Linked DNA regions of Solitalea canadensis DSM 3403. The protein of the gene in region 1 interacts with the protein of each later gene in a pairwise test. Links are inferred from orthologs where the notes say so. Each region holds a gene or a part of one and is shown on either strand. Other genes may lie near its edges. The genes, in order: SOLCA_RS12120 and recJ.

Evidence for each region.
Region 2: the proteins of SOLCA_RS12120 (region 1) and recJ interact in binary tests that used the Escherichia coli proteins (3 or more experiments, as listed by UniProt). The link is inferred for Solitalea canadensis DSM 3403 from one-to-one orthologs.

Annotation. Positions count from the first base shown.
Region 1 is NC_017770.1:2,943,438-2,955,942, reverse strand. What follows is about bases 1-2,986. They hold SOLCA_RS12120 (type IA DNA topoisomerase), read left to right. Parts: upstream 1-430; coding sequence 431-2,542; downstream 2,543-2,986. Other genes in these bases: SOLCA_RS22400 (hypothetical protein), read left to right, coding at 2,947-2,986; scpB (SMC-Scp complex subunit ScpB), read right to left, coding at 1-79. Also shown: more of SOLCA_RS22400, read left to right, coding at 2,987-4,257; SOLCA_RS12110 (hypothetical protein), read left to right, coding at 4,444-8,046; SOLCA_RS12105 (DUF6443 domain-containing protein), read left to right, coding at 8,068-11,616; SOLCA_RS12100 (hypothetical protein), read left to right, coding at 11,609-11,980.
Region 2 is NC_017770.1:5,102,433-5,120,086, forward strand. Bases 6,208-9,147 are described here. They hold recJ (single-stranded-DNA-specific exonuclease RecJ), read right to left. Parts: upstream 8,558-9,147; coding sequence 6,857-8,557; downstream 6,208-6,856. Other genes in these bases: lptB (LPS export ABC transporter ATP-binding protein), read right to left, coding at 6,208-6,845; pheS (phenylalanine--tRNA ligase subunit alpha), read left to right, coding at 8,813-9,147. Also shown: SOLCA_RS21550 (polyprenyl synthetase family protein), read left to right, coding at 1-170; SOLCA_RS21555 (TerC family protein), read left to right, coding at 250-1,305; rocD (ornithine--oxo-acid transaminase), read left to right, coding at 1,458-2,702; SOLCA_RS21565 (aspartate/glutamate racemase family protein), read left to right, coding at 2,783-3,475; SOLCA_RS21570 (SDR family oxidoreductase), read left to right, coding at 3,617-4,411; SOLCA_RS21575 (GH3 auxin-responsive promoter family protein), read right to left, coding at 4,540-6,063; more of lptB, read right to left, coding at 6,090-6,207; more of pheS, read left to right, coding at 9,148-9,850; SOLCA_RS21595 (TetR/AcrR family transcriptional regulator), read left to right, coding at 9,864-10,448; SOLCA_RS21600 (carcinine hydrolase/isopenicillin-N N-acyltransferase family protein), read right to left, coding at 10,866-11,678; 23S rRNA (uracil(1939)-C(5))-methyltransferase RlmD, read left to right, coding at 11,793-13,199; SOLCA_RS21610 (hypothetical protein), read left to right, coding at 13,394-13,768; SOLCA_RS21615 (phosphoribosyltransferase family protein), read left to right, coding at 13,847-14,353; tnpA (IS200/IS605 family transposase), read left to right, coding at 14,359-14,823; pepT (peptidase T), read left to right, coding at 15,125-16,369; DNA helicase RecQ, read right to left, coding at 16,502-17,654. UniProt on the Escherichia coli protein: Single-stranded-DNA-specific exonuclease.

The DNA.
Region 1 (12,505 bases):
AGGCTACAATTTCCGCAGAAGTGATACTTTGTTCAGAGGCAAATATCAGTGCTTCAATATGTTGTTGAATGTGCTCCATCTTTCGCAAAAATAGAATATCTCTTTATGCAGCAAAAAAAAATCTGAAATTATTATAATTGGCTTATTTATAGTTAATTGTGTGTTGTTCTGGGATAGGAGTATTGTTTTTTAAGAATAAAAGTTTAAGTGAATTTTAGCTAAATGCATTGATGTGCAATTTACAGAGGATTGAGCGGTTACTAGTGAGCAATTACCGAAAACCGCATGGACGTTAAATTCAGGTTTAGTCGTAAACATATAAATCTGGTAATTAGTTGTTTATTGCCGAGTATTGTTGTTTATTTAATTAAACATTAAAAAAATATCGATTTTTGTTGCCCTTAATTAAAAAAACGCGTTATCCAGTAAGATGAAAGTTTGCATTGCCGAAAAACCAAGTGTAGCTAAAGATATTGCAGAAGTTATTGGTGCTAAGCAGCGCAAAGATGGCTACTATGAAGGCAATGGATACCAGGTAACCTGGACTTTTGGACACTTCTGTACCTTAAAAGAACCTCACGATTATACTGAGCGTTGGAAAGCCTGGCGATTGGAAGATCTGCCCATGATTCCTAAAAATTTCGGGATAAAGCTGATTGATAATGGTGGTGTTCAAAAGCAATTTAAGGTAATTGAGCATCTTATTTCGCAATGTGAAGAAGTGATTAACTGCGGTGATGCTGGACAAGAAGGAGAACTTATTCAGCGCTGGGTACTTTTGAAAGCAAAATGCGTAGCTCCGGTTAAACGATTATGGATTTCATCATTAACCGAAGAAGCGATTAGAGAAGGGTTTCAAAAGCTTAAGAACGCTGAACAATTCAATAATTTATATGCCGCAGGGAGTGCAAGGGCAATTGGCGATTGGCTGTTGGGCATGAATGCTACTCGTTTGTTCACTAAGAAGTTTGGCCAAGGAAAAGTAGTTTTATCGATCGGAAGGGTTCAAACTCCGACCCTGGCGATGATCGTTCAACGACAAAAAGAGATCAATGCTTTTGTTTCTGAAGAATATTGGGAGCTAAAAACCATTTATCGAGAGACAGAATTTACGGCAACAATCGATCGACTTAAGAATATTGAAAAAGCAGAAAAAGGGCTTGAATATTTAAAGCAATATCCTTTTGAAGTAACATCGTTTGAGAAAAAGGAAGGAAAAGAAGGGAATCCCCGGCTATATGATTTAACGTCGTTACAGGTGGATGCGAATAAAAAATATGGATATTCGGCCGATGAAACGCTAAAATACATTCAGAACCTTTACGAAAAGAAATTTGTGACCTACCCAAGGGTTGACACCACTTATCTTTCGGAAGATTTGCATCCAAAAATAGCCGGAATAATGGAGCAACTGACCTATTACAGTCAGTTTACGGCACCAATTCTGGCGAAACCTATTCCCAAGTTAAAGGCTGTTTTTGATGATAAAAAAGTAACAGATCACCATGCGATTATTCCAACAGGTGTTTTGCCTGTCGGACTAAGTACGGATGAAAAGCGCATTTATGATCTAATAACACGTCGTTTTATTGCAGCGTTTTATCCTGAATGTAAGGTTTCTAACACAACAGTTTTAGGTAAGGTTGGACAGATAGAATTTAAAGCAAGCGGAAAACAAATATTGGAACCAGGGTGGAAAGAACTCTACGCTAACGATAAAACAGAGAAAAAAGAAGGGGAGGAAGAAGAGAAAATAATGCCTGTTTTTGAAGCAGGAGAGAGTGGTCCGCATGAACCACGCATTCATCAAGGGAAAACATCACCTCCAAAACCATATACAGAAGCAACCTTGTTGCGCGCTATGGAAACTGCGGGTAAGCAAGTCGATGATGAAGAAATGCGTGAATTGATGAAGGATAACGGTATCGGCCGACCGTCGACTCGCGCTAACATCATAGAAACGTTGTTTAAACGGAAATACATCGAGAAGAAAAAGAAAAACATCTTCGCCACACAAACAGGCATCGACTTAATCGACACCATTCAAAATGAATTATTAAAGAGTGCCGAATTAACCGGTGATTGGGAGCGTAAACTTCGCCTGATCGAAAAAGGGGAGTACGTGCTTGATACTTTCAAGCAGGAGCTTATTCAAATGGTGGTGGAGCTTACACGCGAAGTAATTCATAATACCGGCCGAATTATTACAATTGAACAAGAAGCCCCTAAGGAAAAAGAAAAACCTAAAAAAGAGCCAAAGCCAAAAGCCCCTAAAGAGACTCTTTCCATAGCAGAAATGAGCTGTCCGAAATGCAAGGAGCACCCACTTAAAAAAGGGAATTCAGCCTATGGATGTAGCAATTTCCAGGTTTGTGGTTTTAAATTACCTTTTGAAGCATTCGGCAAAAAACTAACCGACAAACACCTAACTGACTTAATCACCAAAGGCAAAACTGGTAAAATCAAAGGCTTACTAGTTAGTGAAGCAGAGGTTGACGGAAAGATTGCGTTTGATACAGGGTTTCAGTTGGTTGTTGAGTAAAGTTGGCTTGAACTTTTTGAAATCTACCTTAAGTGATTAAAATCATAGAATTTCTATGCATTAAATCTAACATTACCGATGGAAAAATGTATAACTAATAGTATGTATTTTTCAATAAATGAGCATCTATAAGTAACTAAATAAAAGCCTATTAATCTTATGTTTAGATTGTTTTCTTAAGTGCAGCAATTATTTGCTGATGCATCACCTTATTCGACCAACTTTCAACCACTCCAGTGATTTATGGATTCTGTTGCACCTATTCCAAGAGTAAAAACTATCAAACATGAGAGAAAACTAAGTAATTCTTTAAAAAATGAAAGAATGAAGTTGATGCTAATCGAGAGAATAGCTGACTGAATATGGAATGTTATTAACCAATTAAAAAATCAAAAGTTAAAATAATGAGAAAACAATTACTTCTACTAGTTGCCATGGTTGGGTTTAATGGAGCATTTGCTCAAACTCTTCAAACTGTTACGGACAATGGAAATACAACTACAAACGCTATCAACACAGGATCTCTTACAGTTTCTGGAAATTTAAAATTTGGGAACGGAACGGAAGCTGTGTCCGTAAGAAGTGGCTGGTTGACATATAATCACTTGGCATTAACCTATAAACCCAAAGGATCCTCTTTTGATAATCAGAACTCAGGTGCTCGTTCAGTTGCTTTATTCAACTCAGGCTTAGGCCGAGGAGATGGTACTTCGCTTTCCGGTCGAGTTTTCGAATATGATGGATTGCATATGAATTTACTTCCTGAAGGTTATGGCAATGTTGGTATCGGTACAACAACACCTGCAACTAAATTGGAAGTCAAATCTGGTGTTGACATGATTTTAACCAGTTCAACATTTGTTACTCCCTATAACTTAGGGATGACGAGTGATATTGGTCAGGGCTATACTCCTCACTATATTTTATTGAGTCCTATGATTGTAAGTGGAGTCGCTAATCCGCAAGCTGGTTTAAGCGGGACTTTGTCGTTATACCGAGGGACAACTTCCGCCGGAAATATTAATGCCGAGTATAGAGTTATAATTCAGGCGGCATATTCAAATAATTATGTTTCGGTTGTTCCGCTTACAGATAATACAGTAAGCGTAAATGTTTATAAAGTTACTTATAATAATCAAGCATACTTAGCCATTAAAACTGCTGAAATCACCGGATCAGGAGGAAGAGTTACTTTTAGAGGGGATTGGTGGAATGCAATAGACGGAACAAAACCACAGTTAGTTTACGAGACTCAATTGTCAGATGTAAGTATTTATAAATCCTATCAATCTGTGCACGGAACATCAATGGTTGCTACGAAAGATGGAAATATTGGAATTGGAACCAATGATCCCAAAGGTTACAAATTAGCAGTTGTAGGAAAAATTCGTGCGACAGAAATCAAAGTAGAGGCTACTCCTTGGCCAGACTACGTTTTCATGCCAAACTACAATCTGCCTTCTCTGCAAGAAACCGAACAGCACATCAAAGAAAAAGGACACCTCCCTGGTATTCCTTCAGCAGAAGAGGTTAAAAATAATGGAGTTGATTTAGGGGAGATGAATGCAAAATTGCTTCAGAAAATTGAGGAGTTGACGTTGCATTTGATAGAACAGAATAAACAGTTGCAAACTAAGACAGATGAAATAATAGAATTAAGAGAGCACTACAAGAAAATAGAATCACAATTAACTGAATTGAAAAAACTTAAATAGAGTTTTTAATTCAACTTAATCTCTTATCCCAGAATACTACAGAAGTATTTAAAGAAAAGTTAACTCATTCAAATGCTTGTTGCATTTAATGAATTGCAACAATATTTATAATAAATGATTATGGGCCTTATGAAAAGGAAAACAATTAAATTTTTATCATTGATATTATGCCTGTGCCATTTCACCGTGCATAGTCAAACAATACCAACTAGAGTTGATATACCTTCACCACAGGTTGCGGCAATTAATCGCTTTATAGAAACTTCGGTTGGACACTTTACTGGCGTTCCACAAATAAGTATTCCTTTATATGAGATTAAGATAAAGGATGTTATGGTTCCAATAACTTTGAGTTATCATGCAGGAGGGATAAGAGTTGATCAGGAAGCCTCTTGGGTGGGTCTAGGCTGGAATCTTTCTTACGGAGGACAAGTAACCAGAAATGTAAGAGGAGCACCAGATGAGCATTATTTTATTCCTGCTGTTACCCGAAATACTGGATTTACTACCATTAAAGATTTTAATGCATTACCACATTATTCGCAAGATCCAGGTTTACAGGAAAGGACCCAAAATATGCTTGAGGCAAAACTTGCAATCAACGGACAAAGAGATTTTATGCCGGATGAGTTTTACTATTCCGTAGTAGGGCAGTCAGGAAAATTCATGTTTAATCAGGAACTAAAAAAATTTGTGACTTTTCCCAAAGAGGATATAAATATTTCGTTATCAGACACAAATCTTTTTTCGTTTTTACTGGATAATGGTGTTGCTGTTGATTTGGGAGCCGATGGAGCCAGTTTTCAATCAGATCCAACAGGCGTTATGCGAGCTACTCGAAATAGCTGGTTAGTAAAAAAAATACAAAATACCAGTAATGAGGAGATTAATTATTCTTATACTAACAGTTCGTACAAAATACCTAAAATTTCAGGACAAAATTATATCCAGTCAACAGGCGCTTATACTGAAAATTTAACCAATCCTGGAAGTACCTATGTGTCAGAAAATAATACCTATGATGAAGCATTAGTGAGCACTATCAGCTTTCCGGAAGGAATAATCAAATTTATCACCATGGAAAGAGAAGATATGCAAGGTAAGGCATTAAAAGAGGTTCAGGTGTTAAATAATGCGCAACAACTGATTAGAAAAATCATATTTGATTACAGTTATTTTCTTGGAAAAGATTATGATGTAAATCTTGGACGATCAGCACCGGTAATTTGGAACTATGCTGATAATTATAGATTTAAACGTTTGCGTTTAGACTCCGTGCGTATTGTGGGACAAACAAGTACCTCACCAATCAAATATAAGTTTGATTACAATACGTTTGATATGATGCCCTCTAAATATTCATTTTCACAAGATCATTGGGGGTATTTTAATGGAATTATGAACCATTCAATGATTCCATCTATAGTTGTAAAGGATGGTGTCGATCCTTCATTGTATGATGGAGGAGATCGGTCGGTAAAACCCGAAAAAAGTAATGTTTTCTCCTTGAAAAGTATTGTTTGGCCGGAAGGAGGAAAAACTGAATATACCTATGAGAACAATAACTTCAGAGTTAAAAACATCCCTCAAGGTTCCAGAGAACTGATAAATATGTTAGTTGATGATAATTTGGCGCTGAAGAAAGCAGAAATTCAGATCAGCGGTTATCCTCGTAGTAGTTTTGCTCCTGATCCCGATTATATTGATCCTGTAACCAAGGCACGTTGTTATAAAAAACGTTTTACCGTTAGTAATAATAGTTATGTTGATCCTGGTTATGGATGGGAATGTTCTTCTGATTTTGGCGTGAAAGGAGACATCGATAAAAAATATGATATTCCATATGGCCAATGTAATGTAGAATTTTTACTAGAGCAAATAAAACCTGAAGGAAGAGTTACTGTAAAAGGCTTTAATAATGCACAAAATGCCCCTATTAGAGTAAAGGAAAATAAAACATATTTAGAGTTGCTTCCAGGAGAATATGAGATGACAGTAAAAATAACTTATCAAGGTATACCTGTCGATCACGAGTATAATTTACAATCGCACTTTACTTATTTTAAAATAAGCTGGCGTGAAATAGGTGAGGATGATATTGTTAATGCCGGAGGATTGCGGATCAAAAAAATTGACTATTTTGATAATAACGGGGCCAAAATTAAAGCAAAGTCTTACGATTATACGAATCCGGTTGATGGTAAAAGTTCGGGGACAATAGCTGCTCTACCGCTGTATATTCAAAATAAGTGGAAGGGTGGTTATATCAGCAGACCACACACACATTATAGATATTACTTTTCCAATTCCGTGTTACCACTGTTAACCACAGAAGGTTCATATGTAGGTTATGAATATGTAACTGAGTATGATGAGAATGTACTCAACACAACTGATCGTCATAAAATCACTTATCAGTTTAGGTACAACATGCCTTATTTTACAAGTTTTTATAAATACATGCTACTTTCATTGCAAGAACCGGATGAGTGGCTACAAGGTCAACTATTGAAGAAAACTTATTATAAGGGCTCAAAAATAATCAAGCAGGAAGATTATTCTTACTACTATCGGTCACCTCATGCGTTAACGGATATAAATAAAGAAGATTGGGTTGATGAAATTAATACGGATATAATCAGTTTCGGGGCACTTACCTGGGGTTATGCAAACCCTATACTGTTGGCATTATATATGAAAGATTTGCGCGAGCAGGGTTATAGTGATAGGAGTGTTATGTGGTTTGATGACACACTCCCCCCTGACTTTTATTCTCAAAGTTATCCTGAACTAGGCACTCGGGCTTCTTTTCTATATGGTGTTGATTATGTTGATGGAAATACAGTTCCTAATATCAGACGTTTTACCGGCTTTAATAAACCATTGTCCAAAACAACAACTTTATACGATGATAATGGCGGTGAATCAGTGACGACCGAAAAGTACTACTATGAAAAAACACCTGTAAACTATCAGTTGTCCAAATCTGAAGCAATAAATAGTAAAAAGGAAACGATTTCTCAGCAATATAAATATCCGCAAGATTATGCAGGCATTTTGGTGTATGATAAGATGACGCAGCAGCATCGAATTGCTTCTGTAATTGAGCAAACCAACTTTAATAGCACCAAGGAGTTAACAAAAGTCAGGAACAATTATGGTTTTTGGAATAACAATACACTCATTGCTCCTTTAAGCATAGAAAAGTTTAACAACGGTAGCTTAACCCCCAGTCAGGTGTATAATTTCAATGGGTATGATACTAAAAGTAATTTACTTGGAGTTACTCCACAAAAGGGACCTTCTACCACCTATAAATGGGGTTATAACCAGCAATACCCAGTTGCTGAATGCAAAAATGCAGCAGAGAACGAGTTTTATTTTGAGAGTTTTGAAGAAGACGCTGCGGCATCAATAGTTAAATTTCATACAGGGCTAAAATGTAATTATGGTCGTAGCTTCACGGTGTCATTTACCAAACCTAATTCCCGTACTTACACCATTGGATGGTTTGAATTAGAGGGAAATCTTTGGAAGTATAAAGAAGAAACGTACACGGGTACTAAGACTTTCTTAGCAAGTGCTTATGTAGATGACATTCGGATATTCCCATCTGATGCTCAAATAACCACCTATACCTATGAGCCGTTAGTAGGTATGACCAGTTCAACCGATGCCAAGGGACAGACTACCTATTACGTGTACGATGGTTTTCAGCGACTGAAATGGATCAAGGATCAGGAAGGCAACATCCTGAAAACAACGGATTATCATTACCAAAACCAATAACATTTACCAAGTAGAATACGAATGATACGATTTTTAAACAAAAGGACGCTACTATTAGTAGCTATCCTGAACATAACCTGTATCAGCACATTTGCCCAGCAGGCGAACGTGAGTTTATCCACTTACTCTGGTCAGTCGGAGATTATGGCGACCCAAAGTGTTACTTTGCTACCGGGAGTGAACATTCCGGCAAGCAGCAATGTAAGGATTTACATCAGTGGAGCAGCTGCTTACTGTGTGCCACTGGCGGCAGCACCGAGCGCCAATCAGAATTACATTCTTACCAACACGATTAAAGTACCGGGCATTATAGATGAAACGGGTCTGGCCAACCGCAGTACCTGTGAGATCAGCCAGACGATCCAGTACTTTGATGGACTAGGCCGTCCGCTGCAAACAGTACAAACTAAGGGCAGCCCTTTGCTTAACGACATTGTCCAGCCGTTTGAATACGATGCCTTTGGCCGGGAAGCGAAGAAGTATTTACCCTACGTGGATGCAACAGGCAACGGCAGTTATAAAAACATTGTGCCGGGCACAACTGTGAGTAGCTTTTATGCTACAACGAATCCCAGCACTTTAGCTGCCAATATTGCCCGTACTGGTTATCCTTTTGCAGAAACCCAGTTTGAAGCCTCGCCATTAAATCGGGTAGAGCAACAGGGAGCTGCAGGCGAAGCCTGGCAGTTATTAAATGCATCCATTACCGAATCGGGCCATACGATAAAAACAGAATATGGCACCAATGTCGCCAATGAAGTAAAACTGTGGACGGTTAAAGCGGACGGCTCCGGAGCTACGGCTACTTTCTATGAAGCCAATCAGTTGTATAAAACCATTATTAAAGATGAAAATTGGGTAAATGCAACTGGAACCAAAGGCACAACAGAAGAATTCACGGATAAGGAAGGTAGAGTGGTACTTAAGCGTACCTACGATGATGCAGGTATCGCGTTATCGACTCAGTACGTGTACGATGATTTCGGCAATTTGCGTTATGTAATTCCTCCGGCTGTTACGGCTATTTCCATTACTGAAAACGATGCCACCTTCAATGAGCTGATCTATGCCTATCATTACGATGATCGTCAGCGGGTGGTGGAAAAAAAGATCCCTGCTAAGGGTTGGGAGTTCATTGTGTACAATAAGCTGGATCAGGTAGTGTTAACTCAGGATGCCAATCAACGTAATAAAAAACAATGGATATTCTCCAAATATGATGTCATGGGTAGATTGATTATCACAGGTTTAGTGAATAATGACAATCAAACTAGAACTGTAGTACAAACAGCTGTAGATGATCAAATAAATTTTTTATGGGAAGACCGCGACGGTAACACATTGGGATATACCACTCGCTCATATCCTAAAACAGACGGTGCGACCATCGATGTTTTAACTGTTAACTATTATGATAATTACTTATTTCCTGGTAATCCCTTCGGTGTGCCAACTGGAAATCAAAGTCCAATGACCAGAAGCCTTTTAACCGGGACCAAAGTAAAAGTATTGGATGGTGGCAATACTTATTTATGGACGGTAAACTATTACGATAATGAAGGTAGAGTAATTCAAAGTAAGAGCACAAACTACCTTTTAGGTCAGGATGTGGTGGATAACACCTACGATTTCCCCGGACAGCTTAAAATATCTAAACGTACCCATACCGTTTCAGGTAAAGCACCGCTGGAGATCACTACCCGTTATGAATATGATCACATGGGACGCAGAATCAATACTTATGAACTGATAGGTGCTGACCCCACCAAAGAAGTACTACTGGCTTCGTATAAATACAATGAACTGGGTCAGCAGATTAAAAAACAACTGCACTCGGAAAACAATGGCGGCTCGTACCTGCAAGCGGTGGATTATGCCTATAACATCCGCGGCTGGCTGACAAAAATTAATGATGCCAATTTAACAGATATTACTGACCAGTTTGGTATGGAGTTGAAATATGAAGGCAACGGTGCTGCATCTCAGTATAATGGTAATATTTCTGAAATGACTTGGAAGAACCGTAATCCTAATGCAACTACCCAAAAAGCTTATCAATTCGGTTATGACAAACTAAACCGGTTGTTGTCAGCTACTTCCACCATTGGCAGTAACTTTAATGAGGTGTTAACCTACGATGTAATGGGGAATATTAAAACCTTAAAACGTAACGGAGGATCTGCTTCCTTAATCGATGATCTGACCTATACGTATAAAAACGGCAATCTATCGAACCGCTTGGAAAGCGTAGATGATCAGTCTGCTAACAGTCTCGGACAACGAAAAGGGCTAACGAGTTACGATTACAGCGACCCGAATGGGAACCTACTCGGAAGTACCAATACTAGCGATCAGACAAGGAACCTCAACATTAGCTATAATTACCTGAATTTGCCACAACAAATTAAGGTTAATAGTCAGGCTATTGATTACATCTATGATGCAATCGGAAGAAAGTTACGTAAGGTTAGTAGTGGCGTTACGGTTGACTATGTGGGAGGTATTCATTATAAGGCCGGAGCTTTGGAGTTTATTCAAACGGAAGAAGGCATTGCAAGAAACCTTACATCCAGCTATCAGTATCAGTATAACCTGACGGATCATCTGGGTAATGTCAGAGCCACCATTATCAAAGGATCTCAGGGCGTGGAGACCATTCAGGAGAGCAGTTACTATGCTTTTGGTATGACTCAGTCCGAATGGGTATCCAGTGCAAAAAATAAGTACCTTTACAATGGTAAGGAACTGCAGGAAGATTTTGATTTGAATCAGTATGATTACGGGGCACGGTTCTATGATCCAGTGCTGGGCCGGTGGCATATAATAGATCCGTTGGCTGAATTAATGAGGAGATATTCTCCATATAATTATGGGTTTGATAGTCCCGTTAGGTTTCTTGATCCTGATGGTATGGCTCCTAGCCCTTTTTTTGATAGAAAAAATGATTCGGATGAAGAATCTCTTCTTTTTGGATCATCTCCATTTCTAAGGTCTCTTATGGATAAAAGAGATAATAATGACGAATTTAGAAAACTCAAGAATTATATCTATCCTCCCACCAATGTGATAGCAACTGATGGGGGAAATGGAAAAAGGAAAAAACGACATGCTGATAAAGAAAGTAAAGCACAAATAGAAGCTGTAGCCTCAACAGGGACGGCACTTGGTTGGGCTGCAGATGGATCAACTTTAATATTAGCGACATACAAAGGTTCTGAGTTATATTTCACTAATGCAAAGGGTGTGATAACAGCAATACCTCTGAGCAAAGTTACTGCAGTTATTGAAAATGTTGGAAAAGGAGTTTTAGTTACTGGATTTATGGTTGATGGAGCCATGTACATCTCTGGAAATCAATCAGGAGAGAAAACTGCTGCTAATGTAACTGCCGGTATTGGGATTTACTTAATGAGATTAGGACCCAAAGCAAATTTTTTAATGGCATCTCTTTGGTCTTTAATTACAACAGAATTACCTGACATGCCTCATCAAGAAACGCCGATTAAACATTTAGCTGATAATACGAATATTATTTTACCAAATATAAAGAACTATAAAGTACATGATTAAAGAGGCCTATTATTGGATGTATAAAGGTTTACAAAAGATAAGAAAAGATGAAAATCCTGCTGTTGACGCTTTTCTTGGGATAGTGTTTTTTCAAAACCTTAACCTCATTGTTTTGGGGCGTATTTTATTTTGTATTTTTCATTTCAGAATTGCAAAAGATCTTGTTTTAATGTGGACTATATTGGGTGCAATTATTATTATTTCGCTAAATTATTTTATAACTTATCATCGAAGAAAAGATATATTTCAGATTGTTGAACAATATTCAAAAGATAGACGGAGAAAAGGTAAGTTTTTTTTTATTTTATATATCATTGCATCTTTAGTTGCATTTTATTCTGTTACACTAGGATTAATAAAATAAACCATTATTTTAAGCGGTAGAGCAAATTAAACTTTGCATTGTGAAATAAAGAACGAGTAATTTATGTTGTTGAAAGATTACTGCCTTAAAAAGCAAGAAAAACTGATTAATTTTATAAGACCTGAAAGAAAACTCTAACCGACAGAACGGACGGAAGTTCATTTTGTGTAGCCCTGAATTTCGGGGCTACTGCCTTTTGTACTTTTTTTTCATTGTATTTGGTGATTTTTATGGAAATAGCCCTGAATTGTGTTAGTAAAAGATTATGATTGAGTTAAAAAGAGATTTGAAAAAGTACTTCCTTATGATAGACAGGAATATATTGATTTTTTTGATGAAGATTTTGAGTCAACAATAAAATGGTATGGGATATCATTCAAGCATCAAAGGGCGAAGAGTGTTGAAATATTTGAAGGTCTGCTTAAAAATGTAGTTTCAAAATTAGATAATGGTTCTTTGTGGATTGTAAATCATGAGGACAAAGACCTAGAGTGGCTTCCAAATAACGAGGATAATTTAATCAGT
Region 2 (17,654 bases), 2.2 Mb from region 1 along the record:
TTCAGGAAATCATTGAGTTTGTAAATAAAACCGGTGGTTTGGAACTTGCAGAACAAACCATGTTCAAATATCAGGAAGAGGCTTTTGAAATTTTAAGGACATTCCCTGATACCGAACAACGCCGATCATTAGAGCAATTGGTTCGTTTTACAACGGAAAGAAAAAAATAGGATGGTGAAAACGGGTAATTGATAATTACCCATTCATCAGACAGTCAGTTTGCTTATTCATACTTTTAATAATAATAAAATGTCGAACGAAGTTATTTATTTCGGAAGTTTTCTTGTGTTCATTGCTGCGATGTTAAGCCTCGATTTAGGGGTGTTTAACAAAAAAGACCATGTTGTAAGCTTAAAGGAAGCACTAATAATGAGCATTATTTGGGTTTCGCTGGCGCTTGGATTCTATGCGGTAATTTATTTTAAAGGTGATTTACTTCATGGAATTACTGATATGGCTCGTTTACAGGAAGTCGTATTAGCTCATAAGCATAATATAAAACTGATACCTGATAATTTTGAGGCGAGCTTAGAAATTTATCGTCATAATCTTTCTTTAGAATTTATCACCGGTTATGTTGTTGAATATGCGCTATCAGTTGATAATATCTTCGTAATTGTATTGGTGTTTACGGCTTTCGGTGTTGAGAAGATTTATTATCACAGAGTATTGTTCTGGGGTATATTAGGAGCCGTTATTATGCGTTTCCTGTTCATCTTTATCGGTGCCACATTGATCACTAAATTCGGATGGATTCTTTACGTATTCGGCGGATTCCTTGTTTATACAGGGGTAATGATGTTCATCAATCGCGACCACGATGAAGAAATTGACCCTCAAAATCACAAAGTAGTACGTTGGGCTCAGCACGTTTTCTCTGTATGGCCACATTATGAAGGCAATAAGTTCTTTGTAAAAAGAGATGCAAAAACTTTGGTTACGCCACTATTCATTGTTTTATTAGTTATTGAGTTTACCGACCTGATCTTCGCAGTCGATTCAATTCCTGCAATTTTCGCTGTAACTAAAGATCCGTATATCGTATTCTTCTCAAATATCTTCGCGATTTTAGGTTTACGTTCTATGTTCTTCTTGTTGGTAAACATTATTCATAAGTTCCACTATCTTAAGGTTGGCTTATCAGTATTATTAGTCTTTATCGGGGTGAAAATGCTTGCGCACAGTTACCTTGAAAAAATAGGTTTCCAAACTTCTCACTCACTGATCATTATCCTTTTGATACTAACGGTAAGTGTTGTAGCGTCGCTAATGTTTCCAAAAAGACATGATGTTGAAAAAAAATAATAACTATTAAAATGATAGTTTAAATAATTTAAAGCCCGATTTTCATCGGGCTTTTCTTGTTTTTTGCCCTTTCTGATAGCTGTAGGGCCATCCATTGTATACAGGATCAGTTTAAAATCCGCTATATTTGGATATAAACAACACAAAATTTTATGTCAGTAACAGTAACCGGATTGTCATCCACAGCATTAATGGAGTTAGAGAATAAGTATGGAGCGCATAATTATCACCCATTACCCGTTGTGCTTGATAAGGGTGAAGGTGTATATGTTTGGGATGTTGAAGGTAAACGTTACTTCGATTTTCTTTCAGCTTATTCTGCCGTAAATCAAGGTCATTGTCACCCTAAAATTATAAACACACTTGTAGAGCAGGCACAAAAGTTAACACTTACATCACGAGCTTTCTATAATAGTACATTAGGTGAATATGAAAAATTTGTAACCGGTTATTTTGGTTTCGATAAAGTTTTACCAATGAACACGGGGGCAGAAGCCGTTGAAACTGCAATTAAGATTTGTCGCAAGTGGGCATACGAGAAAAAGGGTTTGCCTACAGATTCTGCCCAAATCATAGTTTGTGAACAGAACTTCCATGGTCGCACAACCACAATTGTTTCCTTTTCGAGCGATAGTGGTGCAAGCAAAAACTTTGGTCCTTTCCCTTCTGGATTTATCCGTATTCCTTATAATGATTTAGAGGAATTAGCAAAAGCTTTGGAGAAACCTAACGTTGCAGGTTTCTTAGTAGAGCCAATTCAGGGTGAAGCAGGAGTTTTTGTTCCGGATGAAGGCTATCTGGCAAAAGCCAAGGAATTGTGTAAGAAAAAAAATGTATTATTCATTGCAGATGAGGTACAAACCGGGATTGCTCGCACAGGTAAATTGCTGGCTTGTGATCATGAAAATGTTAAACCGGATATGCTGATTCTTGGTAAAGCCATTTCAGGGGGAGTACTACCTGTTTCGGCAGTTTTATGTAATGACGATATTATGAATGTGATTACGCCAGGAACTCATGGTTCCACCTTTGGAGGTAATCCATTGGCTAATAAAGTGGCGATGGCTGCATTAGAAGTTGTAAGTGATGAGCAATTAGCAGAAAATGCGGAGTGTTTAGGAAAGATTTTCCGTGCTGAAATTCAAAAGCTGGTTGATGAATCTGATTTATTGGTATTGGTAAGAGGAAAAGGCTTGTTAAATGCCATTGTTGTAAACGATACAGAAGATAGTAGTACCGCATGGGATATTTGTATGCAGTTAAAGGAAAACGGTTTATTGGCTAAGCCAACCCATGGAAACATTATTCGTTTTGCACCGCCTTTAGTGATGAATGAAGAACAATTACACGAATGTATCGCGATTATAAGAAAGACCGTATTGGCCTTTAAAAAATAAAATTCCTAAGAAATGATTAGTGCGGCAATTCAATTTTGAGTTGCCGTTTTTTGTAAATAAGAACTCTATAGCTGAGCCAAATGAAAAAACTCGGATTAATAGGTGGCATCAGTTGGGTGTCGACCTCAGATTATTACAAATTAATCAATGAAGGTGTAAATGCTAAGTTAGGCGGTTTAAATTTTGCTGAATGTATCATCTACTCATTTAACTATGCAGATATAAAAAAGAATAATGATAACGATGATTGGGATGCAACGTTAAACATGATTCTAAAAGCAGCTGAATGTTTGAAGTTGAGCGGAGCTGAAGCAATTATTCTCTGCGCTAATACAATGCACTTGATAGCTGATAAGCTACAACTGCAAATTGATATACCAATTATTCATATTGCTGAAGTTACTGCAAGAGAAATAAAAAAGGATGAAATAAAGAAAATAGGATTGCTTGGGACGAAGTTTACGATGGAGAGGGATTTCTTCAGAAATAAGCTTTCTGATCAAGGTATTAAATCTGTAATACCAGCAGCAGCTGACAGAGACTTTATTCAGGAAACGATCTATTATGAATTGGGGAAAGGTATTATAAAGGAAGAAACCAAACAGCGTTATATTTCCATTATTAATAATTTGATAAAACAAGGTGCAGAGGGCATCATTTTAGGTTGTACTGAAATACCATTGATCATTAAACAGAACGATGTTTCTGTAAAAGTATTTGATACTACTTTAATTCATTCGGCTGCTGCTGTAGAGTTTATACTTTCTTATTAAGTTTTTATCTTGAGCAATAGTTAAAAAATGAAGAGGGTTGTAAATGAAATTTGATACCTCTTTGCTCAAATAGTTGTTGCGGCAGGAGTGCAACGAGTAATATTATGGGAAAGGGTAAAAAGATTTTTGAGATTTAGATAGATGAAATATCATAACAAGAAAGTACTTATAACGGGAGCTTCCTCTGGGATTGGCGAAGCAATCGCCTATGCATTTGCTAAAGAAGGTGCATTTTTAATTCTGGCCGCTAGAAATATTGAAGAATTGGAGCGTGTGAAATGCAATTGCATTGGTGCAGAACATGTGGTTACTACTTTCTTGGATATCAGTGATCATGATAAAGTGTTTACAAAGATGGAGTTGCTCATTAATGAATTTGGCCCCATTGATGTGTTGGTAAATAATGCGGGAATTAGTCAGCGTTCATTGGCTATTAATACATACTTTGAGGTAGAGAAGCAAATGATTGATGTAAACCTGTTGGGAACAATTGCCGTTACAAAAGGTCTTTTGCCAACAATGATAACACACGGCAAAGCTGAAATTGTAGTTATTTCCAGTATTATGGGCAAATTGGGCGGACCATTACGATCTGCTTACGCAGCCTCTAAGCATGGGCTTCATGGTTTCTTTGATACACTACGTGCCGAACACTATAAAGATGGGTTAAAAGTTCTGATTGTTTGCCCCGGATACATTAAAACTAATATTAGTATAAATGCATTAACTGGCACCGGAAAACCTCAGGCAACAATGGATGAAGCAACCGGAAAAGGTTATTCTCCTGAATATATAGCCAATAAGATATTAAAAGCGCTTAAGCAAAACAGGGAGGAGATTGTGGTGGCAAAAGGAAGGGAAAGAATGGGTGTTGTGTTAAAACGTTTCTTCCCAGGCTTATTGAGTTGGATAATCAGAAAGGCTAAAACTGTGTAATTTTTTGGCAAGCAGTTATTGTCTGATGTGCAATGTACTTACAGATCCTTCGTTCCTCAGGATGACAAGTTTATGGTCTGACAGCAGAATAAATTAAACTTAGCGACTTCGTGTCTTAGCGGTTCAATTTATACAGCCTGTTCAAGCATTAAGCCCAGCAACTCCTCAAGATATTTACGATCATTTGCCAGCCGCGGAACCTTATGTTGTCCGCCTAGTTTGCCTTTGTTCTTCATCCAGTTATAAAAAGTTCCTTCTGGTGCCACATGTAATAGAGGACGACGAAGCGCCATGTCTTTATAACGTTTGGCCTCATAGTCTGAGTTTTGTTTTTTCAGATTTTCATCCAATAAATCAAGGAAATGTTCTATGTTTTCTGGTCGTCGTTCAAACTCGATGATCCACTCGTGTCCACCGTTCTCTCCATCTGTAAAATAAACAGGACCGGCAGTGTAATCCTTGATAATGGAATTAGTGGCCTTGGTGGCAGCTGTTAAAGCTTGCTCTGCATTCTCAATAATTAATTCTTCACCAAAGGCATTTATAAAATGGCGGGTACGTCCGGTAATTTGAATCCTAAAAGGATTCAAACTTGTGAATTTAATCGTGTCACCAATCATGTATCGCCATAAACCACCATTGGTAGAGATGATGATAGCATAGTTTTTATTGAGCTCTACCTCACTTAAATCTAATGTTTTTGCATAAGGATCACCGTAGTTTTCCATTGGCAAAAACTCATAATAAATTCCATAGTCGAGCATTAATAGCATTTCAGTGCTATTGCTCTGATCCTGTATTCCAAAGAAACCTTCTGAAGCATTATAGGTCTCAAGGTAATACATGTCGTCAGACGGGATTAATTTTCTAAACTGTTCACGGTAAGGTGTAAAGTTTACAGCGCCATGCACATATAACTCAAGATTAGGCCATACCTCAAGTAGGTTACTTTTGCCGGTAAGTTCAAGAATGCGTTTGGCAAGAATTACCGTCCAGGTTGGAACACCAGTTATACTGGTAACATTCTCATTCATGGTGGCATGAGCCATTTTTTCAATCTTGGCTTCCCATTCATCCATTAATGCAATGGATAAATCCGGAGTACGGTAGAATTCGGCCCAGATTGGTAAATTCTGAATTAAAACAGCAGAAAGATCTCCGTAGCAAGACTCATCATTTAGCTGGTTAACCTGGTGACTTCCGCCCATAACCAAACCTTTTCCGGTAAACATTTGTGTTTCAGGACGATTATTGCAGTAAATGGCCAACATATCTTTGCCACCTTTAAAGTGGCACTCTTCCAATGATTCTTCACTTACCGGAATGAATTTACTTTTATCACTGGTTGTACCTGATGATTTCGCGAACCAGGTAATATTGCTTGACCATAATATATTCTTTTCCCCCTTCATCATCCGCTCAATATAGGGTTTCAATGAGTCGTAATTTTGAATAGGGAAGCGTTGTTTAAAGTCGGATGGGCTGTCGATAGATCTAAAATCATGTTTCAACCCCCATTCAGTATTGCGAGCGGTATTCACTAAGTCGGAAAGCCACTCTTGCTGAACTTCAAGCGGGTATTTCATGAAAAGCTCAATTTGATGAATTCGCTTTTTCATGATCCAGGAAACAATATTGTTGATTATCGACATGCTTTTGATGTTTAAATCCCTTTAAATTACAAAACTTTAGGGCGTAATACGAAATTCCTGCCAAGATATACACGACGAACCTGTTCGTCTGCAGCAAGATCCTCGGCTGTTCCCGACTTTAATATCGATCCTTCAAACAATAAATAAGCTCTGTCGGTAATCGATAACGTTTCCTGAACGTTGTGGTCGGTAATAAGAATTCCGATGTTCTTGGTCTTAAGTTTTGCTACAATTGTTTGAATTTCTTCCACCGCAATAGGGTCAACGCCAGCAAATGGCTCATCTAAAAGAATAAACTTAGGGTCAACTGCGAGACAACGGGCAATTTCTGTACGACGGCGTTCTCCTCCTGAGAGTAAATCTCCGCGATTCTTTCGCACTTTGTTTAAACTGAATTCAGTCAATAAAGCCTCCAGTTTTTCATGACGTTGCTCCTTGTTTAAACCAGTCATTTCAAGTATTGCCATAATGTTATCTTCAACAGTAAGCTTACGAAAAACAGAAGCTTCCTGTGCCAGATAACCGATACCCTTTTGAGCACGTTTGTACATTGCATCGTAAGTTATCTCTTGATCATCAAGAAAAACATGACCATCATTAGGTTTTATTAAACCAGTAATCATGTAAAAAGAAGTGGTTTTGCCCGCACCGTTAGGGCCAAGTAGTCCTACAATTTCTCCTTGTTTTACATTAAACGATACATGGTTTACCACTGTGCGTTTTTTGTAGGTTTTTACCAGATTTTCAGCGCGTAGCTCAAGCTTTGATTCGTTTATATCCACTGGTTTCTAGTTTATTCAAATTTTATGTCTTTAACATTTAATTGAATGGTGGTTTTTCCATTCCAGGTATTCTCCTCAATACTGTAACAAATATCAAATGGAATACCTTTTCTTATGCGTTGATAATGCTGGCCTAAATTAAAACCTATGCAATCAAAAAAATAACCTTCTGATTGTTGAACGGTAAACTTCAAGTGATTATTTCCCACCACTTGCGGCTCCCCTTTACACCATACATTTTTTGAGGCAAAAGTAGGCTTCATATTGCCCGGTCCAAAAGGGGCAAATTGCTTAATAATCCGTACTAATTTAGGTTCAATGGTATTTAATTTTACGTATTCATCAATTTCAATTTCCTGAGAAAGCGAACGTTCTTCAATGGTTGATGCAACAACTTCTTCGAACTTATTGATAAATGCCGTTATATTCTCAAGAGGAATGGTAAGCCCCGCAGCATATTTATGTCCACCATACTGTTCCAAAAGATCACTGCAAGCACTTATCGCTTCATGAATATCAAATCCGTTAACAGAGCGGGCAGAACCTGTGGCTTTGCCGTTTGACTCAGTAAGAATGATGGTAGGACGATAATATTTTTCAATCAGTCGCGAAGCAACGATACCGATAACTCCCTTATGCCAGGTAGGAGAAAATAAAACTGTTGATTTACGAGTCTGCTGACTTGGGTCGGATTCCAGCATTGCCAATGCTTCACCTGTAATACTGTTATCAAACTCCTTGCGTTCGGTGTTTTTAAGATTAACCAGCTGTCCTTTTTCAGTGGCCAATTCTGATGAACCTGAAATTAATAAATGCACCGCATGTTTAGCATCATCAATACGACCGGCGGCATTAATTCGAGGTCCAATCTGAAAAACAATGTCAGTTATTGTTATTGCTTCTTTTTGAGCGGAAAGGTCTATTAATGCTTTTAATCCTTCACAGGGGTTTTCATTAATTCTTTTCAGCCCATAAAAAGCAAGCGTTCTGTTTTCTCCGGTAATAGGAACAATATCAGAGGCAATACTGACCGCAACCAGATCGAGAAAGGGTTCGAGGTAAGTAAACGGCATATTGTTTTTTTCTGCAAATGCCTGAATGAGTTTAAAGCCGATTCCACAACCGGAAAGCTCCTTATAGGGATATTCACAATCATGTCTTTTGGGATCAAGAACAGCTATAGCGTAAGGAACCTCATCGCCTGGTAAATGGTGATCACAAATAATAAAATCAATTCCTTTTTCATTTGCGTAATCAATCTTATCAACAGATTTAATGCCGCAATCAAGCGCAATAATTAACGAATGGTTGTTTTCCTCAGCCCAGTCAATGCCTTTAGTTGAAATACCATAGCCCTCTTTATACCTGTCGGGGATATAGTAACTAAGATTATTGTAAAACTTTTTAAAGAAACTGTAAACCAGCGAAACTGAAGTAGTTCCATCTACATCATAATCTCCGTAAATAAGGATCTTTTCTTGATTTTTTATTGCTTCTTCAATCCGGTCGATCGCTTTTTCCATGTCAAGCATCAGGAAGGGATCATGTAGATGTCTTATATCAGGGCGAAAAAAATCTTTGGCACTATCAAAATCAACGATACCACGTCTTTCGAGTAGTTTAGCGATAATGGGTGAAACATTCAGTTCCTGCGACAACAAGTCCACCACGTCATTTTTATAATCCGAATGTGTAATCCACCTTTTATCCATAGTATAATTCAAGGGGTAAAAATAATAGTTTTTATGGAATGTGTTTTTTCTTTAAGTGAGCGCATGCAAGTAATAGCTTTCAATATTGTTTAAATATTTGATATACAAAAGGGTGAATACTGTTTTGTGGAAAAGTAATTTTCTCTATTCTTCAAAGTAAGTTAATGTTGTGCGATTTCGAGCGCCGGGTATGAGGCTTTTATTTTATAAGTTTAAGCTTTGTAACGAGATGCTTAAAAATTTTATCTTTGCCGGATGCAATCGAAAATAGAAGGCTATATATCAGAGATCAATGCGTTTACTCCGGCAAACGCCGAGGAGTTGGAGCAATTCCGTATAAAATTTTTAGGACGTAAAGGTATTGTGGGTGAAATGTTTGAAGAGTTCAAACAAGTTACACCAGAAGAAAAGCGCGTTTTAGGTAAGGTCCTCAACGTTTTTAAACAAACTGCAGAGGCAAAAGTAAATGAATTTAAGGAGCAGTTCGAAAATCATCAGCAACAGCATTCCGGTATAGACCTTACGTTGCCAGGCGAACCGATTAATATTGGTTCTCGTCATCCGCTTTCGTTAGTTCGTAAAGAAATCGTCGAAATATTTTCACGTATTGGCTTTAACGTTGCTGAGGGACCAGAAATTGAAGATGACTGGCATAACTTCTCCGCATTGAATTTTCCTCAGGACCACCCGGCTCGCGATATGCAAGACACATTCTTTATTCAAAAAGATACAGGGTCTGATAAAGGAGATATTGCATTACGTACACATACATCATCTGTGCAAGTACGAATGATGGAAGCAGGTAAACCTCCTTTCCGTGCAATTATGCCAGGTCGTGTGTTTCGTAATGAAGCGATTTCAGCTCGTGCGCATTGTATTTTTCATCAGGTGGAAGGTCTTTATATTGATGAAAATGTTTCGTTTGCAGATTTAAAACAGACGCTTTATTACTTTGTTCAGGAATTGCTGGGCAAAGGAACAGAAGTTCGTTTCCGTCCTTCATTCTTTCCTTTCACAGAGCCATCAGCCGAAATGGACGTGACTTGTTTGATCTGTGGAGGTGAGGGTTGTAATGTGTGTAAATATACCGGATGGGTTGAAATATTAGGTTGTGGCATGGTGGATCCGAATGTCCTTGATAATTGTAATATCGATTCAAAAAAATATACTGGATTTGCCTTTGGTATGGGTATTGAGCGTATTACCATGCTGAAATACCAAGTGAAAGACCTTCGCTTATTTTTTGAAAATGATGTGCGTTTCCTCAAACAGTTCCAATCAGAAATTATATAACAGCCCACTGTAGATGGATGTAGATAAAATATCAATAAGCATAAAAAACGCTGCTCAACATCTTTTCAGACGCTATGGCTATCATAAAACCAGTGTCAATGAAATTGCGGCAAAAGCGAATTTAGCCAAAGCCACCATCTATAAGTATTTTGAAAGCAAAGAGTTAATTCTCAATGCAATCATCATGGATTATCTTGATAAGCATATTCAGGAGCTTGCTGCAAGTGTTGATCCTAACCAGGAGAAATTAAGCAGTAAGGAGATTTCTGATCTTATTTTAAAAGCCAGCCGGTTAACATATACGGCATGTAATGAGTTTATAGGCTGGGAGTTTATCAGGGAGTCTGCAAATGCGCAGGCATTTTTGAAAAATCTTTCTAATGAGATCGAATTACTGATTATGGGTGTTGTTATGAAAGTAAGACATGTTGATGCTGATAGTGAACAGGCTCGTCGTACACGTTTTTTAGTTTCAGCTAGTAAGAGTATTGTGTTTTCATTTGCGTTTACTTCGGTAACCGATGCTGATGTAAAGAAGAATTTTATTCAGTTTCGTAATGAAATCCTTCCCTATTTGATCAGGGGAGCATTTGTATAAAGTAAATTGCATAGCTTAGTGTACGTGTGACACTTATTTTACATTAGACCATTTTAGTATTTGGTACAAATGTTGTATGTTTGTAGCATGAATTAACACATTCTACACATGAGACGAGAACTAAAAGATTTCTCATTGGAGCTTGAACAAAAATTTGAGTTCTACTGCAAACCAAAGAGCAGTCTTTTACGTTTTATAATCAGACTTTTCAAATTGTAAAGTTTCATAGATAAATTGGTTTAGGTTGAGCCCCGTATAACAGAGATGTTGACGGGGTTTTCTTTTTTGATCCGGGATACACAGATTTTGTTTTTGGGATTACACAGATTTTTTAGGGGATTACACCGATTTGTAATTTTAAATTATACATTCCGAGCGCTCCCTTCTCCTTCAGGAGAAGGGCAGGGGATGAGGTGTTTACTCCAAAATAATTGTTTGCGCTTTGTTTAATTTGAATGTTTCCCTAAGGTTCATTCGAGTAATTCTTTTATTATCCAGCTTATAAACCAACACAAATTCCATATCACTTATATTTATGAAAGTGGAGTATAACGTACCTGCTTCTTTCCTCTTCTCTGTAACTGTTTTGGGTTGCACTGCTTTCGCTGCAATATTTCCCACTTCTTTTAGTGTTAATGGAGTTGAGGTCTCGGTTAATCGCTTAATCTCTGCTTCCATAGCATCATAACGCTTACAAGGATAATTGCCTGCAGCAGTATCTGATAGTAAGAAATTGGTGGCCATTAAATAGTTGTTGGCTATTCTTATTACCTTTTTCTCTCCTTTTACCCATTCGATAACTGCCGCATTGCCAGATTTATCACCAAATAGCAAATGTCCGTTTGACAAACAAATATCTTTGGCCGATAAGAATGTCAGGGCATCCTCTACGGTTTTGCACTTAGCCAAAATTTCATCACCTAAATTGCCTTTAGGTTTATTGCAACCTTTGGGTGTACTTTGATTGGGGGTTACCGCTCCATCAAAAAATAATCCGGATTGGTTAATTCCGCCTTGAGCAAAATCATCCCATCCATACCATAATCTCCCTAATTCCGATTTATTCGGAGGCATGATTTTGATGTAAGGCTTCACATTGTACCAATAATCTTCATTATTAACTGCATAGATTTTGCCTGTAGTTTTGTCAATAAAATACAAGATAGAGCAGGCTGTGCTGGTTAATGAGGTTATTAATTGAAGACTTAGGACTAATACTAATTGTCTCATTTTGTCAGACTTGTTGAAATTATCATTAAAGTTATTGAAATGTATTGATATTACTGATTGCGTAATCATAACGCTGTTTAACAACCGTCTGAAAAATCGTACTTTTGCAGCCTGATGGCAAAAAAGAAATTTGAACCTTACATAGCTGAGGGCGTGGAAATTGTGGACATTGCTCATGATGGGCGTGCAATAGGTAAACATGATGATCGGGTAATCTTTGTTGATAAGGCTGTTCCTGGCGACTTTGTAGATATCAATGTAAATTACAGAAGAAGGCAATTGTTTGAAGGGAAAATCGATAAACTTCATAAACCTTCAGAATATCGTGCAGAGCCTTTTTGTTCTCATTTCGGTGTTTGTGGAGGATGCAAATGGCAGCATTTGAGCTATGAGGGTCAACTTAAATTTAAACAGAAGCAAGTTGTTGATGCTTTGGAGCGTATTGGTGGCATAAGTACTGAATCATTGATCCCTATTTTCGGATCTGAGAAAACGACTTATTACAGAAATAAAATGGAATATACTTTTTCCAATAAGCGTTGGCTTACGGAAGAAGACATGCAAAATGCAGCTAACTTAGAACAGGATGCACTAGGATTTCATGTTCCTTTGCGCTTTGATAAGATCATCGATATTCAGCATTGTTATTTGCAGCAAGATCCTTCTAATGAAATTAGAAATGCGATTCGTGCTTATGCACTTGAAAATCAATTGTCGTTCTATGATTTGAAGGAGCATAAAGGACAACTACGTAACCTGATCATCCGTACGGCAAGTACAGGCGAATTGATGATAATTGTGGTGTTTGCGCATGCAAGTAAATCTGTTATTAATACAATGATGGATTATGTTGCAGATCGATTCCCGCAGATTACTTCATTATCTTATGTGGTTAATCAAAAAAAGAACGATACCATTTTTGACCAAAATGTGGTTACCTATAAAGGCCGTGACCATATTTTTGAAGAAATGGAAGGGATTAAATTTAAAATTTCTCCCAAATCATTCTATCAAACTAACTCTGAGCAGGCTTATAACCTATATAAGATAACCCGCGATTTTGCCGACTTTAAAGGCGACGAATTGGTATACGATCTTTATACCGGGGCAGGGACAATTGCTAATTTTGTTGCAAAGAAAGTAAAGCAAGTTGTGGGTGTTGAGTATGTTCCGGAAGCGATAGAGGATGCTAAGATCAATTCTGAAATCAATGGAATTGATAATACATTATTTTATGCAGGAGATATGAAAGATGTTTTAAATGCAGATTTCATTGCTCAGCATGGAAAACCCAATGTTGTTATCTCTGATCCGCCTAGAGCTGGAATGCATGCAGATGTTGTGGCGCGCATCAACGAAATGGAACCAGAGAAAATCGTGTATGTTAGCTGTAATCCGGCTACGCAAGCAAGAGACTTGGCACTGTTGAATGAAAAGTATGAAGTAGTGAAAATTCAACCGGTTGATATGTTCCCGCAAACAATTCACGTGGAGAATGTTGTTTTACTAAGAAAAAGATAAGAGGTCACGCAAAGCCGCAATGGTTTATGCCCTTGCCGTCTTTACAAGTGATACTTTTCCTTTTACTATGGAAATATAAAATTCTGATTAGAAGGAGAATGTTGTTTTACTAAAAAAGATAAGGTGTAACACACAGAGATGAAAACAATCAGCGTAATCATTCAATGGAATCTGTGTAATCCTAATAAATAGTTATGGAGTTAGAAAATTCTGATCAGCCGCAAAAAGGTCCTAGTCCTTTGGTGAGCTTGGAAAAAGACCTTAAGTTATACAATGAATCAATCAGAGAAGTTGCTGCGGATATTTTGGAAGCAAAACTTTCTGATTACCCGATCTTCGTTGCTCATCAACATGAGGTGAGCCTTGGTCAGATGATTTTAAACAGTAAGGAACTTAAAACAAGCTGGAATATAAATGCCGCTACTTTAGAAGAGTTCATTGAAAAGAACGTAATTGCAAAAGAACGTGAGGAATATTTTGTAAATAATTATAAAGATCCGGAAGCGTATATGTGTTTGTTTGTCATAGTACCTGAAGGAGCCAATTTTGTTTTTTATCCATACAAGTAATTATTAATGTGTAAACTTTAAATGCTCTTTTTTGCCCATTAAATATTTACCATTATTTTTAACTCTTTGATTTTGCCCATGAGTACAAAAATTAAGATACTGGATAAAAAACAGATCCAGCAAAAGATAGATCGTATTGCATATCAAATTTTGGAAGACAATTTCGAAGAAAAAGAAATTGTTTTGGCCGGTATCATTCCCCGTGGGAATACACTTGCCGAGCGATTAAAGAAGAAAATCGAATCGATAGGCGAGTTAAAGGTTAAACTGGTAAATATTGAATTGAAGAAGGATAGCAGTTCGTTAGAGGCCAAGACTGATGTTGCAATTGAAGAGTGTATTGATAAAGTGATAGTGGTGGTAGACGATGTGCTGAATAGCGGGCGGACATTAGTTTATGGTTTGGGTATTTTTCTGAATATTCCAACCAAAAAAGTAAGGACGGTTGTATTGGTAGATAGAAGCCATAAATTATTCCCAATCCATACAGATTTTGTAGGTCTGGAGCTTTCTACCGTAGCCCAAGAACATATTGATGTTGTGTTGGGTGTTGAAGGACAGGAGGATGCGGTGTATTTGGTGTAAGGAAAATGGCTAATACGTTCTCTCAATTATTTGTTCATGTAATTTTTACCGTAAAAGGCCGTGCTAATCTAATTCATGAGTCTTTCAGAGAAAAGGTTGAAAAGTATATAGCGGGGATTGTTTCTAATAAGAAACAGAAGTTATATGCTATTTATTGCATGCCAGATCATGTACATATATTGATAAGCATATCCCCCTCTGCTACTATTTCTGACTTGGTGCGAGATATAAAATCGGCGTCATCTTCCTTCATATCATTAAATAAATGGGTTGTTGGCAAATTTAGTTGGCAGGAAGGATTTGGTGCTTTCTCTTATTCAAAATCGCAGGTAGATAAGGTAGTCAATTATATTATCAAGCAGCCAGAACATCATAAACACCAATCGTTTAAAGATGAATATTTAGAGTTATTACGAAGGTTTGATGTTTCCTATAATGAAGAATACCTTTTCGATTGGGTAGAATCCTGAATACGTCAAGTGTCACTCCTCCGGAGCTAAATCAAGGTAAAGCTATTGCACTATTAAGGTTTGGCTTCTCTGAAGCTTGCTCCAATGGAGTTCAATAAATTAGACAATAGAAGTCTACTCTGAAAGGCCATGCCTTAGTAGCTATTTATTAGCCTCTTAGCTGCCAAAGTCAACTTTTCTTAGATTTGCTCCGAATGGAGCTCATACTTAGGAGGCTTATGGATTAATTAAATAATAGTTTGAGCCCCGGAGGGGCGGAACAGTAGGTAGAATCAAAAATTAGATAATCCTTTTTACCCTTATGAATAATTATAATTTTACTGTAGTTGAACGTTTTATGCGTTATGTACAGGTTGATACCCAAAGTGATGGCAGTTCAACTGCTTCACCGACCACTGAAAAGCAGAAAGATTTAAGCAAAATATTAGTTCAGGAGTTGCAAGCCATGGGCGTTGCTGATGCTCATCTTGATGATTTCGGCTATGTATATGCAACGATTCCGGCTAATACCGAAAAGAAAGTTCCCGTTATTTGTTTCTGTTCGCATGTGGATACTTCTCCGGATTGTAGTGGGAAAAATGTAAAGCCAATTATTCATAAGAATTACCAAGGACAAGATCTTGTTTTGCCTGATGATAATACCCAGGTTATTAAAATGGTTGATCATCCGGATCTAAAAGATCAGATTGGAAATGATATTATTACAGCTAGCGGAACCACATTATTAGGCGCCGACAATAAAGCTGGTGTTGCGGAAATTATGGATGCTGCCAATTATTGGATGGCGCATCCGGAAGTAAAACATGGTCAGATTCGTATTTTATTTACTCCCGATGAAGAAGTTGGTCGCGGTGTAAATAATGTCGATATGAAAAAACTTGCAGCAGATTTTGGTTACACGATTGATGGCGAAACCTTAGGCTCATTGGAAAATGAAACTTTCTCGGCAGATGGTTTAAAGATTACCATTTATGGAGTGAGTGCTCACCCCGGTTTTGCAAAAGGTAAAATGGAAAGTGCTATCAAAATTGCTTCAGAAATTGTTGCAGCTCTGCCAAAAGATCATTTGTCACCTGAAACTACTGAAGGAAAAGAAGGTTTTGTTCATCCTGTAGGTATCCAGGGAAATGTGGAAGAAGCAAGTGTTTCCTTTATCATTCGCGATCATATTACTGCAAATCTTGCTAAACACGAGGATGTAGTTAAACAAATTGCTGAAAAAGTGATAGCTAATTACCCGTTCTCAAAATTCGAGATCAAGATCAGTGAACAATACAGAAACTTTAAGGAAGTGTTGGATCAGCATCCTCAAGTAATAGAATATGCATTAGAAGGTATTAAGCGTAGTGGTATGGAGCCAAAATTACAAAGTATTAGAGGAGGAACAGATGGTTCTCGCTTATCATTTATGGGCTTGCCTTGTCCGAATGTATTTGCAGGTGAACATGCATTTCACTCAAAACATGAATGGGCATCTGTACAGGACATGCAAAAGGCGGTAGAGACGATTGTTAATATTGCAAGCGTGTGGGAGGAAAAAATTTAGCCTAATTTGGGAATTTGAGGATTTAGGAATTTGAAAATAGTTCATTCCTAAATCCTCAAAAATTCATCAGTAATTCCAATTTTTCAATTGTTCCATATAGCAAAGGCGAATTCTCAAATTTCCCAAATTATCTTATTTCCTTTCTATCCATCCCAGTGCTAACCTGATTTTGTGGTATTCCACTTCTCCTCTTAAAAAATCAAAAATATCTTTTAGCTTATCACTTCCGGTTGCTTTATGCGCTAAGCGAACTCGTTCAATCTCGTCTAAACTTACGAATTGTAATAGGTCGATGTTATCTCCTTTAATATATAAGGCCGAAATGTGCGAAAACACTGTTTGAAGTGAAAGTTTCCGGTTCGCAGCTACTTCTTCAGGCGTGAAATTCTTATTTAACAGGTAAAGCGTTTCCTTAAATGTATCTCCTTTTGTTCTGGAGCCACTCCCATTTCGGTTAATATGATTGGTAATTAATTCAATGAACTGAGTGCCATATTTCTCCATTTTTCGTTGACCGATACCCGAAATAGATAACAAGGCATTTTCAGTCTGTGGCTTTTCAGCAACCATTTGCCGCAATGAAGCATCGGTAAAGATTGAATAAGCAGGAACTTTTTCTTTTTCCGCAAATTCTCGCCGCAGTCGGCGTAATGCTTCAAATAATTTATCGTCTGTGGTTTCAACAACTGGTGTTATATCATCTAATGGAATTGTCTGTGTTTTCTTAACCTCTCTGACTACTGGATAAACAAGGTCAGCTGTTTTCTTTCCGAATAATATTTCCTTACCAAGTTCAGTTGATTTTAAGCTAAAGCCTTCATCGTAAGCCATCTCAATGATGCCCAGATTGAGCATTTGCATGATAAATTGCTGCCAGTGATTAAAACTTAAATCGCTTCCTGCTCCATAGGTCTTAATTTTATCAAAGCCCTTTTCAAGGACTTCGGCTTTGTGCGAACCCCTTAAAACATCGATAAGCATTGTTATTCCAACAGATTCATTCATCCTCAATAAGGCAGATAATGCTTTTTGCACTAACAATGTGCCATCGAAATGCTTTCGGGGATTTTTGCATACATCACAATTTCCGCAACTATCTTCAAAGTTTTCTCCAAAATAATTAATCAGAATCTTTCTTCGACAAATATCGGCTTCCGCAAATTGTTGAATCCGTTTAAGCTTCTCCAGGTTAAGTTCACGTTGCTGACTTTGTTCGGCAAATTGGGTTAGTAAAACAATGTCAACTAAATTATAATAGAGAATGGTTTCACTTTCAAGTCCATCA